2 regions of the Mesorhizobium sp. CO1-1-7 genome follow, and region 2 is predicted to be linked to the other one. Evidence: predicted binding sites of a transcription regulator. Region 2 holds the regulator's gene; the other holds the start of a gene.
What was found. The regulator LexA, encoded in region 2, represses DNA repair genes until DNA is damaged. The targets are predictions, from matches to a motif close to TGTTCNNNNTGTGTTCNG.
Positions count from the first base shown of each region.

Region 1: dinB (DNA polymerase IV) is a predicted target of LexA. The motif match lies at 4,868-4,885, and genes of this name have one in related genera.

Region 1 is NZ_JAIUHA010000006.1:172,437-178,430, reverse strand. It holds gene LB516_RS14780 (MurR/RpiR family transcriptional regulator) at 1-293, opposite strand, end outside; gene LB516_RS14775 (Gfo/Idh/MocA family protein) at 495-1,682, shown strand; gene LB516_RS14770 (NUDIX domain-containing protein) at 1,728-2,192, opposite strand; gene LB516_RS14765 (sterol desaturase family protein) at 2,377-2,910, shown strand; gene LB516_RS14760 (YkvA family protein) at 2,991-3,320, opposite strand; gene dinB (DNA polymerase IV) at 3,588-4,835, opposite strand; gene LB516_RS14750 (winged helix-turn-helix transcriptional regulator) at 4,996-5,412, opposite strand; gene LB516_RS14745 (NmrA family NAD(P)-binding protein) at 5,523-5,994, shown strand, end outside.
Region 2 is NZ_JAIUHA010000003.1:35,152-41,145, reverse strand. It holds gene gltX (glutamate--tRNA ligase) at 1-939, opposite strand, end outside; gene LB516_RS06790 (ComEC/Rec2 family competence protein) at 1,043-3,496, shown strand; gene lexA (transcriptional repressor LexA) at 3,490-4,233, opposite strand; gene LB516_RS06780 (GntR family transcriptional regulator) at 4,644-5,417, opposite strand; gene LB516_RS06775 (ABC transporter substrate-binding protein) at 5,567-5,994, shown strand, end outside.

The DNA.
Region 1 (5,994 bases), on a different contig from region 2:
CCGGAATAGCCGAAGATCTGGGCGAAGCGCACCAGCGTCGAGGGCTGCACGCCGGCCTGTGCCGCCACTTGGGCAATGGTGCCGAGCGCCACCTCGCTCGGGTGCTGCCACAGGAAGATCGCCACCTGGCGCAGGCGCTTGGGAAAATGCACGGTGCCGGAAGACAGCACCGCGCGCAGCTCCTCATAGGTTCGCGGCTGTATATAGCCAAGTGCCGCCAGCGAACGGCCGCGTTTGCGCGTCGCTGCCTCGTCGGCACTGGATCGTCCGGATGGTTTTCTCGCCCCGCTCATGAATTCAGGCTAGCGCGATACGATCGTTTTACAATATGGAAATTGGAAATGGTGTTCGATGGGGATAGGGCGAGGGCTCGGCGATTTCGTCATCCCAAGGTGAAGCAGCCGCGCAGATCCTGGGGTCTGCGGCGCGTCGCTTCGCTCCTTGCTACGCCCTGGGATGACGACCCCGCTAGTGATCAGCCCCGAGGAGAAAACATGGTCTATGCAACATCGGATGGATCGACGCGCCAGCGTCTGCGCGTCGGCATGGTCGGCGGCGGCCGCAATGCCTTCATCGGCGCCGTGCATCGGCTGGCCATGCGCCTCGACGACCAGATCGCGCTGGTTGCTGGCGCGCTGTCGTCCGACCCGGACAATGCCGCCGCCTCGGCCGCCGAGATCGGCATCGCGCCGGAGCGCAGCTATGCCGATTACCGCGCCATGGCCAAAGCGGAGGCCGCGCGGCCGGATGGCATAGAGGCGGTCGTCATCGTCACGCCCAACCATCTGCACGCGCCGATCGCCACCGCCTTCCTAGAGGGCGGCATCGACGTGATCTGCGACAAGCCGCTGTCGACGACGCTGACGGACGCCGAGGCACTGGTTGCACTCGCGAAGGCGAAAAACCGCCGCTTCGTCGTCACGCTCAACAACACCGGCTACGCGATGGTGCGCCAGGCGCGCGAGATGGTGATGGCGGGCGAGCTTGGCCGGGTCGTGTCTGTGCATGGCGCCTACATCCAGGACTGGCTGACCAAGCCGATCGATGCCGACGGCCAGAAGCAGGCGGAATGGCGCACCGATCCGGCGAGGGCGGGGCAGTCGGCGGTGCTGGCCGATATCGGCGTGCATGCCTTCAACCTGGCAGGCTTCATTTCGGGCCGCGAGGCCGAGACGGTGTCGGCCGACCTGTTCACCGCGGTGCCCGGACGCCGGCTCGACGACAATGCCCATGTGCTGGTGCGCTGGACCGATGGCGCACGCGGCACGATCCTGGCCAGCCAGACGTCGCCCGGCCACTACAACGACCTCTCCGTGCGCATTTATGGCGACAGGGCCGGGCTCGAATGGTCGGGCGGCCGGCCGGAGGAACTGCGCTTTTCCAGATATGGCGAGGAAACCCGCACGCTGGTGCGCGGCGGCCATGGCTCGACGGAGGAATCCCGCCGCGTGTCGCGCATGCCGGCGGCGCATCCCGAAGGCTATATCGAGGCCTTCGCCAATTTCTACCGCGACGCCGCCGACATCATCCGAGCCCACCGCTCGGGCGGCGCGGTGGATCCCGCCCGCGCGGCGCGGGTGCCAGACGTGATCGACGGCGCGCGCGGCGTGAAGTTCGTCGCCGCCGCGGTGGAGTCGAACGCGGCTGGCGGGGCTTGGACCGCGGCCAGGTTTGCGGGATGAACAGCCGACCTCCGAGGGGAGATCGGCGGCTTTTGCCGTCGGCAACTATTCGATACCCAACTGTTCTGCCAAATCCGACAGCATAGGGCGCTGACCCTGCAGAATCTTCACCCCGGCCTCGGCCAAGGTGAACCAGCCGGCCCTGTCGACCTCCGGGAATTCCTTCATCGATCCCGACCGCGGCGGCCATTCCATGGTGAAGGTGTTGCTCTTGATGGCGGTCACATCGATGTCGGCCTCGACGGACCAAGCCATGACGATCTTGCCGCCCGGTTGCCGATAGTCGCCAAGGCGAGCGAAGGGGCCTTCGACCTTCATGCCGAGCTCTTCCTCGGTCTCGCGTCGTGCCGCCGCCAATTCGTCCTCGTCCTCGTCGATGAGGCCCTTCGGGATCGACCAGGCGCCATCGTCCTTCTTTGCCCAGAACGGGCCGCCGGGATGAACCAGCAGCACCCCGATACCGTCATCGCTCCGGCGATAGATCAGCAGACCCGCGCTGCGTTTTGCCATGTTTGCATGTCCGTTTGCGGCACCGGTGCGAAGCCGGCCGATTCTGAGCGATCATGGCTGCCGATCTTGCACCTGAAAATTGCGACGCTATGTCAGATGCATCCGCATTGCACCTCATACGCGAGTCCGGCAAACTGATAGCATCGTTTCTGGGGCGGCGTCGAAAATCAGGTGAGGCGTCCGAATGCAGCTGGGTCTGATCGGCTACTACAGCGACTTCGTGGTCTATCCCCTGGTGATCGCCATACTGGGGGTGGCCGGACTGATCGAGGCCGGAGAAGAAAGCGCGCCGGACTGGGTCGGCACGATGCTGATCTGCCTTGGCCTGTGGACGCTGATCGAATATGTGCTGCACCGTTTCGTGCTGCACCACGTCCCCTGGATCCGGGACCTGCACGACCGTCACCATGTCGAGGAGCGCAGTCCGGTGGGCACGCCGACCTGGCTCAGCCTGGGCGTGCATGGCCTGGTGGCGTTCCTGCCCGTCTGGATGGTCTCCGACTTCGCGACCGCCAGCGCGGTGAGTTGCGGGTTGATGCTGGGCTATCTCTGGTACATCAGCGTCCACCACATGATCCACCACTGGCATCCGGCCCATCCGAGCTATCTCTACACGCTCAAGCGCCGCCACGCGGTGCACCACCATATCGACGACAACGCCAATTTCGGCGTGACGTCGATATTCTGGGACCGGATTTTCGGCACCGCTAGGCTTTGACGTGGGGAACCTTTCGACCAGGCGACCAACTTCATTCGTGGTCTGCCGGGCGACGGGAAACGCCCAGCCTGAAATCCATATCAGGCCGAGCGATCTGGCCAGAATAACCAGATGAGCGCGGCGGCCATCAGAACCCAAATTCCGACGATGAATGCGAGGCCGCCGCGGCTGGTCGGCCTCGATCGGCGAATGGCCTCCGCGCGAAACTCCGCCATCAGATCGGCGGGGATCAACTTCACCGCAAGCAGGATGCCAAGCGGTACGATGATCAGATCGTCCAAATATCCGAGTACGGGAATGAAATCGGGTATCAGATCGATAGGACTGAGGGCGTAGCCGGCGACCATGCCGGCGGCAAGCTTGGCGTACCAGGGAACGCGAGGATCGCGGGCGGCCAGCCATAGGGCCATCACATCGCGCTTGATGGCTCTCGCCCATTGCTTTGCCTTGTCGAGGACAGTCACCCGGCAACTCTCTTTAGAAGGCCCCGAACATCGGCGTCTCCGCTCCTTCCCTCGATCATTGCAGCGATGTCGACGATCTGCAAACTGACCCCGCCGCGCAACGGGCGTGCCGTGAAGAAGACCTATTGAAAGCCGGCGCTGGTGACGACCACCGCGCCGCCTGGTTCGGGACATCGATCCGCAAAGCGTGAGCGACGGGAAGGGCTCCTCCGCTCACAATTCCTTCTCCGCCAGTTCCCTGAATGCGTCGGGCACCGAGCGGGCCGCCTCCAGCGCCACCGTACCGTAGCCGACCGCCTGTTTGCCGAAACGCTGGCGGATCTTGTCGATGGCGCGGTCGGCGCCGAAGCGCGCGAGACCTTTTTGGCTGCCCGGGCGGCGCTTCTCGTCGGCGAGGCCGAGCGGCAGGTCGAGCTGCAGTTCGGTGCTCTCCTCCAGGTGCGAGACCGAGATCGCCAGCAGCGAGATCGTTTTCTCCCGGGGATGCTCGGCGAGCACGCCGCGCACCAAATCCCCTGCGATCTCGGCCAGCATGGCGGTCGCCGAGATCGGCTGTTCCAGCGTGATCGAGCGCGTGACGGCGCTGAGATCGGCAAAGCGCACGCGCACGGTCACCGTGCGGCCGGGGCGGTTCTTGGCGCGCAGCCGGCTGGCGACGCGATCGGCCAGATGCAGCAGTGTGGGCACGATCACTCGCGCCACGGCCGGCTTTTGCCCGAGCGCCGATTGCGCGCCGGCCGAGTGCGCCCGGCGCTTCGTCTCCAGCTTGCGCGGATCGCGGTTCCACGACAGCGCCGCGAGCTTTTCGCCGGCCGCGGGGCCTAGCAGCCGGGTCAGGGCGCCGCTGTGGGTCCGGGCCAGCTCGCCGATGGTCTCGACGCCGATCTCGGCCAAGCGCGCCCTGGTTGCCGGGCCGACGCCCCACATCAGCGAGACCGGCAAATCGTGCAGAAAGGCAAGCTCGGTGCCGGGCTCGACCACCACCAGCCCGTCTGGCTTGGCGACTTGCGAGGCGATCTTGGCCAGATGCTTGGTGCGAGCCACGCCGATCGAGATCGGCAGGCCGAGTTCGGCCCGCACACGGCCGCGGATCGCCGTCGCGATTTCCCGCGGGGAGCCGAACAGATGCGTGCAGCCGGCGACATCAGCGAAGGCCTCGTCGATGGAGATGCGTTCGACCACCGGCGTGAAATCGTCGAGCACCTTGATCGCCGCGTCGCCCAGCCGCTGGTAGTGGCTGAAATTGCCGCCGACGAAGATCAATTGCGGGCAAAGCTCGCGCGCTTTGCGTCCAGGCATGCCGCCGCGCACGCCAAAGGCGCGCGCTTCGTAAGAGGCGGCGAGCACCACGCCGCCGCCAACCGCGATCGGCTTGCCGCGCAGCGACGGGTCGAGCAGTTGCTCGACCGAGGCATAGAAGGCGTCGAGATCGGCATGCAGGATGGTGGCCGTCGTTTCCATCCTGTTCCGCTCATCCGCGATTGCTGATAGACAGGAACCTATAGTGAACAAACAGAGATCGTTGTCAATTGGGTCTTTGCTGCATCGGTGTCCTTTGGGCGTAACCGAGGCGCGTAAAGTGCCTCCTTTTCCCACAAGGCGGAGGAGGCAGCGCCACTTCCTAGACAACATGCTCCGCCCGCAGTGCCGCCTTCATCCGTTCCAGCGCCGGCTCGCCGCCGGCCGCCAGTTCGTCGGCGATACGGGCGAGTTTGTCGTCGGATTTGCGGTGCTTGCTGCCCCAGGCGCCGAGCGTGGCCAGCACAGGCAGGAGATCGATGCCGGCTTCGGTCAGCCGGTAGATCGCCTTCAGCCCGTGGCTAGGGTCGTCGCTGCGGGTGAGGATGCCTTCGTCCTGCAGCGTCTGCAGCCGCTCGGCCAATGTGCGCGAGGAGATGCCTTCATCGGATTGGAGGAACTCGCGAAAATGCTTTTTGCCGGCGAAGACCAGGTCGCGGATGATGAGCAACGTCCAGCGATCGCCGAGCAATTCCAGCGACAGGCTGATCGGGCAGCCGGATCTTTCACGCGTCGACATCTCTACGGTTCCATTTTTAAATCACTTTACTATTGACATCGTTCTTTCCATCAGTCAAATGCTTCCAAAAGTAAATCGTTGGGCCGCAACTTGGCCAGCAGGAGGACGTCATGAGTCAGGCCGTCGGGAAAATCAGCTCACCAAGAACCGTCGTGGTCATCGGGGCCACCAACGAGGTTGGCAAGGCGGTCGCCCAGGTCCTGACCAGGCAGGGGCATATTGTGCGCGGCGTGGCGCGCAGCCTGGGTGTCGCGCTTGACGATAGCGACGCGCTCGCCTCCGCCTTTTCCGGTGCCGACAGCGCCTATGTAATGATTCCGTTCGACGTCACGGCGCCAGATCTTCATGGCTTCGAGGATGAAGTCGGCGCGCGGCTGGCGGCGGCGATCGCGAAGTCAGGCGTGCGCCGCGTCGTGCTGCTCAGCGGCCTCAACGCCCATCTCAGGATGGGAACTTCGCTCGGCGCCGCCTTGATGGAGGACCGGCTGGCGGCGCTCGGCCTCGACGAACTGGTGTTTTTGCGCGCCTCGTTCTTCATGGAGAACTTCGCCAAGGGCATGGGCTTTGTCCAGCAGGCCGCTT
Region 2 (5,994 bases):
ATGGGCGCCGTTGATCGCTTCCAGCTTGGCGAAGTCGAAGCGCGCCGCGCCCTTGTTGACGTCGCCAATGTCGAACCACGAGACCATGTCCTCGATCGACATGATCTCGTCGTCGCCATGGCTCCAGCCGAGCCGCGCAAGGTAATTGAGCAGCGCCTCCGGCAGATAGCCCATGGCGCGATAGGCTTCGACGCCGAGCGCGCCGTGGCGCTTCGACAGCTTGGCGCCGTCGGCGCCGTGGATCAGCGGGATATGCGACATCGACGGCACGTCCCAGCCCATGGCGTTGTAGATCACGGTCTGGCGGGCGGCGTTGGTCAGGTGATCGTCGCCACGGATGATGTGGGTGACGCCCATGTCGTGATCGTCGACGACGACGGCATGCATGTAGGTCGGGTTGCCGTCCGAACGCAGGATGATGAAGTCGTCGAGATCCTTGTTGGGGAAGCGCACGTCTCCCTGGACCCGGTCCTGCACCACCGTCTCGCCCTCGGTCGGTGCCTTGATGCGGATGGCGCCCTTGACGCCGGACGGCGCCTCCGAGGGGTCGCGGTCACGCCAATGGCCGTTATAGCGTGGCGGCAGGCCCTTGGCGCGTGCAGCCTCGCGCATTGCCTCCAGCTCGGCTGAAGTCTCGTAGCTGTAATAGGCCTTGCCCAGGCGCACCAGCTCCTCGGCCACCTCGCGATGGCGCGGCGCGCGCTCGAATTGGGAGACCGCGTCACCGTCCCACGAAAGGCCAAGCCAGGTCAGGCCATCGAGAATGGCCGATGTGGCCGCATCGGTCGAACGCTCGCGATCGGTGTCCTCGATGCGCAGCAGCATCGTGCCGCCGGTATGCTTTGCATAGAGCCAGTTGAAGAGCGCCGTGCGCGCGCCGCCGATGTGCAGATAGCCGGTCGGCGAGGGGGCAAAACGGGTGATGACCTTGTCGGGCATGGAACTCTCGGAAAACGTCTGAAGCTGGGTGCAGAGCGTGCGGACTTTCGCGCGTTGCGCGTTCATGTAGCATAGGACGTCGAGGGTGCAAGGGGCAGACCCGATGACTGGACGAGGCCGGGGCTCGGATCGGGGCGAGGATGCCGCTATCGGCGTCAGCGAGCGATCCCTGTTTGCGGCGCCTGCGACGATCCCACTGCCATCTCCGCTCGTGGCTGCACCCGAGACCAGGTCGCTGCAGGCAGGTGGGCAGGCGCCGGCGCCGGCTCCTGCCGCGGGCAGGATCGTGCGCGTGCGCCGGCAAATCGGCCTGGTATCCTTGCCTCGCCTGCGCCATGGCGTGACCCGGGCGGCGGAGCTCGAACTCGACCGAGGCATCGCGTTCCTGCTGGTGCCGGTCTGTCTGGCCGTTGGGGCGATCGCCTATTTCTCGCTGGCGTCCGAGCCCGACTTTGCAAAGCCCGCCGCGGTCGTGGTGCTGATGGCGGTCTGTGCCTTCGTCTCGCGTTCCTGGCCCAAAACCCATCTGTGTCTCATGGCAGTGCTGTTGTGCGCGCTGGGCCTGCTCGCGGCGAAGGTCGAAACATGGCGAGCCGGAACCCGGATGCTGGGTTCGGAAATCTCCACGCAACTGACCGGCCGCGTGGTCTCGATCGAGGAGATGGAGAGCGGCCGCATCCGGCTGACCATGGACGTGACTTCGACCGCCCGGCCGAAACTGCGCTATGCGCCGGAAAGGGTCCGGCTTTCCGCACGCAAGATACCGCCGGGAATGACCGCCGGCTCGCTCATCACAGGCTACGCCAAACTGTTGCCGCCGACCGGCCCGGTGCGGCCGGACAGCTACGACTTCTCTTTTGACAGCTATTTCGCCGGCATCGGCGGCAGCGGCTTCTTTCTCGGCAATCCAACGGTTGTTTCCGCCGACGACGGTGAGATGCCGCTATCGGCTCGCCTTTTTTCAGGCATCGAAAATGCCCGCGAAGCCATCGCCGACCACATCAGGGGCAGCGTCGGCGGCGCTGAAGGCGAGATCGCGGCGGCGCTGATCGTCGGCGTGCGCGCCGGCATACCCGATGAAATCAATGAAGCGATGCGGCGTACCGGCATCTATCACATCATCTCTATTTCGGGACTGCATATGGCGCTTGTGGCCGGCACCATCATGGGTCTGCTGCGTGGTGCCTTCGCGCTGTTTCCAGACTTTTCCGCGCGCCGGCCGGTGAAGAAATACGCGGCCGCCGCCGCACTGTTCTCGATCGCGGCCTATCTCATCATTTCCGGTGTCGTCGTTGCCGCCGAACGCAGCTTCATCATGCTGGCGGTGATGCTGATTGCCGTCTTCTTCGATCGCGCTGCGCTGACCATGCGCAATCTGGGGATCTCGGCGATCGCCGTCATCCTGGTCTCGCCTCACGAGGTCGTCGGCCCGAGCTTTCAGATGTCGTTCGCCGCGACCGCGGCCCTGGTTGGCGCTTATGCCGGCTGGGCCGATCACCGTGCGGGAAAGACGCGGCCACCGCCGCCAAAGCGATCGCTGCCCGGGTTCCTGACGCGAAAATTCCTGCTGGCGACAGGTGGACTGGCCATGACGTCCATTATCGCCGGCAGCGCCACGGCACTGTTTGCCATCTGGCATTTCCAGCGGGTATCGCCGCTCAGCCTGTTCGCCAATCTGGCCGTGATGCCTATCGTATCGGTCGTGATGTTCCTGGCCGTCGCCAGCGCGCTGTTGATGCCATTCGGATTGGATTGGCCGGCTCTCTACCTCATGGGCAAGGGCCTGACAGCAATGATCGCCGTGTCTGCGTGGATATCGGAGCGCTCTCCGGTCGATGGAGTCGGGCTGATTTCGCAGCAATCCGTGCTGCTGGTCACCGTCGCGCTGGTTATCGCGACGATGGCGACGACATGGCTGCGGCTCGCGGCGCTGCCATTCGCGCTCGCCGGCCTGTTGACTGTGTCGCACACACGCGCGCCCGATGTGCTGATCTCGGAAGATGCGCGGCTGGTCGCGCTGCCGATCGGCAATGGCGAACTGGCCGTCAACCGGGAACGTCCGAACGAATTCGCAACCGACAACTGGAAGCGCGCCCTGATCTCCGAAACAATCGTCAAACCGGAAATGTTCGACACGACAGACAGGCAATTCGATGTTGCCAGTCCCACCGACCTGCCGCCGGGATCGCCCTTCTACTGCCGCGAAGGCCTGTGCCTTGCCAGGCACCCTTCCGGCGCGATCATTGCCTATGTCGAGGACCGCAAGACCACCTGGAAAGCCTGCGCTTTCGCCGACCTGATCATCGTCAATGACGCAACCGCCTATGACGCCTGCCACAATCCACTGGTTCTCGTCGTCACCAAACGGCAGCTCGCCCGCAAGGGAACCGCTGCCGTCTTCTTCAATCCCCAGTCGGCCACGACCCGGGCCGCGATCGCATTCGCCGTCGACGGACCATACCGGCCCTGGCACGAACAGCGAAAATTCTCACGCGAGGCGAGGGGGCTGCCGCCGTACAAAAAACCCGACAAGCCCGATGACAAGCCGGTTCAGTAGCGCCTGATCAACCCGACCAGCTTGCCTTGTACCTTGACCCTGTCCGGCCCGAAAATGCGCGTTTCGTAGGCTGGATTGGCGGCCTCGAGCGCGATCGAAGCGCCTTTGCGGCGGAACCGCTTCAGTGTCGCTTCCTCTTCGTCGACCAGTGCCACGATAATTTCGCCCGGGCTTGCCGTGTCGGCATTGCGGATAATGACCGTGTCTCCATCGAAGATACCAGCCTCGATCATCGAGTCGCCCTTGACCTCCAACGCATAGTGCTCGCCGCCCATGATCATGTCCGGCGGCACCGAGATCGAATGCGTCTGATGCTGGATGGCATCGATCGGCACACCGGCGGCGATACGGCCCATGACCGGGATGGACACGGCTGAAACCGCGTCGTCGTCGTTGCCGGCCGCGGGCAGGCGCGAAGGCGCAGCGGCCGGCCTGATCTGGCGTCCGAGACTGCCTTGGCCAAGGCTGCCTTGGATGACGCTTGGCGAGAACTTCTTTGCCGCATTGAGGCCCGGCGCGATCGAGTCCGGCAGCCGCAGCACTTCCAGCGCGCGCGCCCGATTGGGTAGCCGGCGAATGAAGCCGCGCTCCTCCAGGGCCGTGATCAGGCGATGGATCCCCGACTTGGAGGCAAGATCGAGTGCTTCCTTCATCTCGTCGAAGGAAGGCGGTATCCCGCTTTCCTTGAGCCGTTCGTGGATGAACATCAGCAGTTCATGTTGCTTGCGTGTCAGCATGGCGGCCCCCAAGACATTGAACGAAAGGTTGAACCAGAATCGAAAAAACAAACCCAGAACAAACACTATCTGTTCCAGTTGTGTTCTGCAACCGTTTAAAGTTTAATGAATTTGTTAAGGGGTCTGAAGTTTTTTGCCCGCGACGGCGGGCGGCAACCAGTCCTTTCCGCCGTCGGCAGGCGCATTGAAATCGTTTTGGTTAATGGCCTGTGGCCCATCCGCCGACGAGGCTTTGGCATCAGTTAGTTGGAAGGCTTCTCCTCGGAGGGACGTATAATTCGCGGAGCCATTATTCGCGGAACGAAACGAAACCAAAATGCCAACGATTGGTAGCTTCGGGCGGCCATGGATCGGGGCGTTCGGCGCACTCCGGCCAGCGCGTTCGAATAGGCGTCGCGGAAGCGCTGAAGTTATCCCGAACCCGCCTTCAAGCTGCCGGCGCGAGCGGCGTATCTGGTAGCGCCGCTGTCTTCGCTGTGGACATAGACGTGCAGTGTGTAGCCGATATGCGCCGTCATCAGCGCCTTGGCCCGCTCGACGTCACGGTCGAGCGCCGCTTCCATGATCGCGGTATGGTGTTCGATCGCAATCGCTTCGCGTAGCGCTTCGATTGCCTCTTCATAGCCATCCTTGAGGCCGGCCGCGGCCCGCAGTGTCGGCGCCAGACCAAGAAAGCGATGATGCCGGCGCAGCTGATCCGAGATCGTCGAGCGGAACCGCAACAGCCAGTCGCATGTGGCGGCGCTCAGCAGCGCCGCATGGAAAGCCTCGTGGTTCTCGTCCCATCTGTCGACGGCCGCGTCCGAGGGATCGTCGACCGCCGTCTTGCAACGCGAGAGCCGGTAGTGGGCGGTGACCACGGCATCCTCCCACTCCCTGCCGCCTTTTTCCATCGATTCGAGGAACAGGGGTATCTCGACCACCATCCTGGCGCGTGCCAGATCCTCCAGCTCGGCCCGCGACACCGGAGCCACGGCAAAACCACGATTGCTGATCGCGGTGACCAGGCGTTCGGCCTCGAGCCGCGACAGGGCTTCGCGCAACGGTGTCCAGCCGACGCCATAGGTGCCGCGCAGCGCACTCAGTTTGAGCGGGGCGCCCGGCATGAGGCGCGTGGTCAGGATGTCGCGCCGCAACAGCTGATAGGCGGCTTCCGTTTTTGTGGAACTTGTTTCATCCAGCATCGTGATCAATCCGTCGTCTGGCGAAAGTATATATGATACCGGGTCCTAGCAACAATTATATATAATGTTTGACACAGACCGGCGGACTGACCATGATCGCCGTAGTAGCCGCGTTTCCGAGCGGCCCTGATCAAATCTGGGAGGAAATGATGTTGAAGTCGAAATCCGCTTGGTTGTCGGGTTTGGCCCTGGCGGGCGCATTGATGGTCGGCGCCGGCAGTGCCGCGGCCGATCAGATCCGTATCGGCATTGCCAATTTCGGCGAGCATCCGCAATTGAACGCCGCCATAGCCGGCTTCAAGAAGGCGCTGACGGACAATGGCTTCGTCGAGGGCAAGGACGTCGTCTACACGGAGAGCCACACCAATTTCGATGCATCGCTGGTGCCGCAGATGATCGCCAAGCTGCAGGCCGAGCAACCCAAGCTGATCTACACCATCACCACGCCGGTCTCACAGATCGCCAAGAAAGCGCTCGCCGGTTCCGGCATTCCGATCGTTTTTGCCGCGGTCACCGATCCGGTGGCGGCCAAGCTGGTGCCGTCATGGGACGCCGGAGACGAAGGCATGACCGGCGC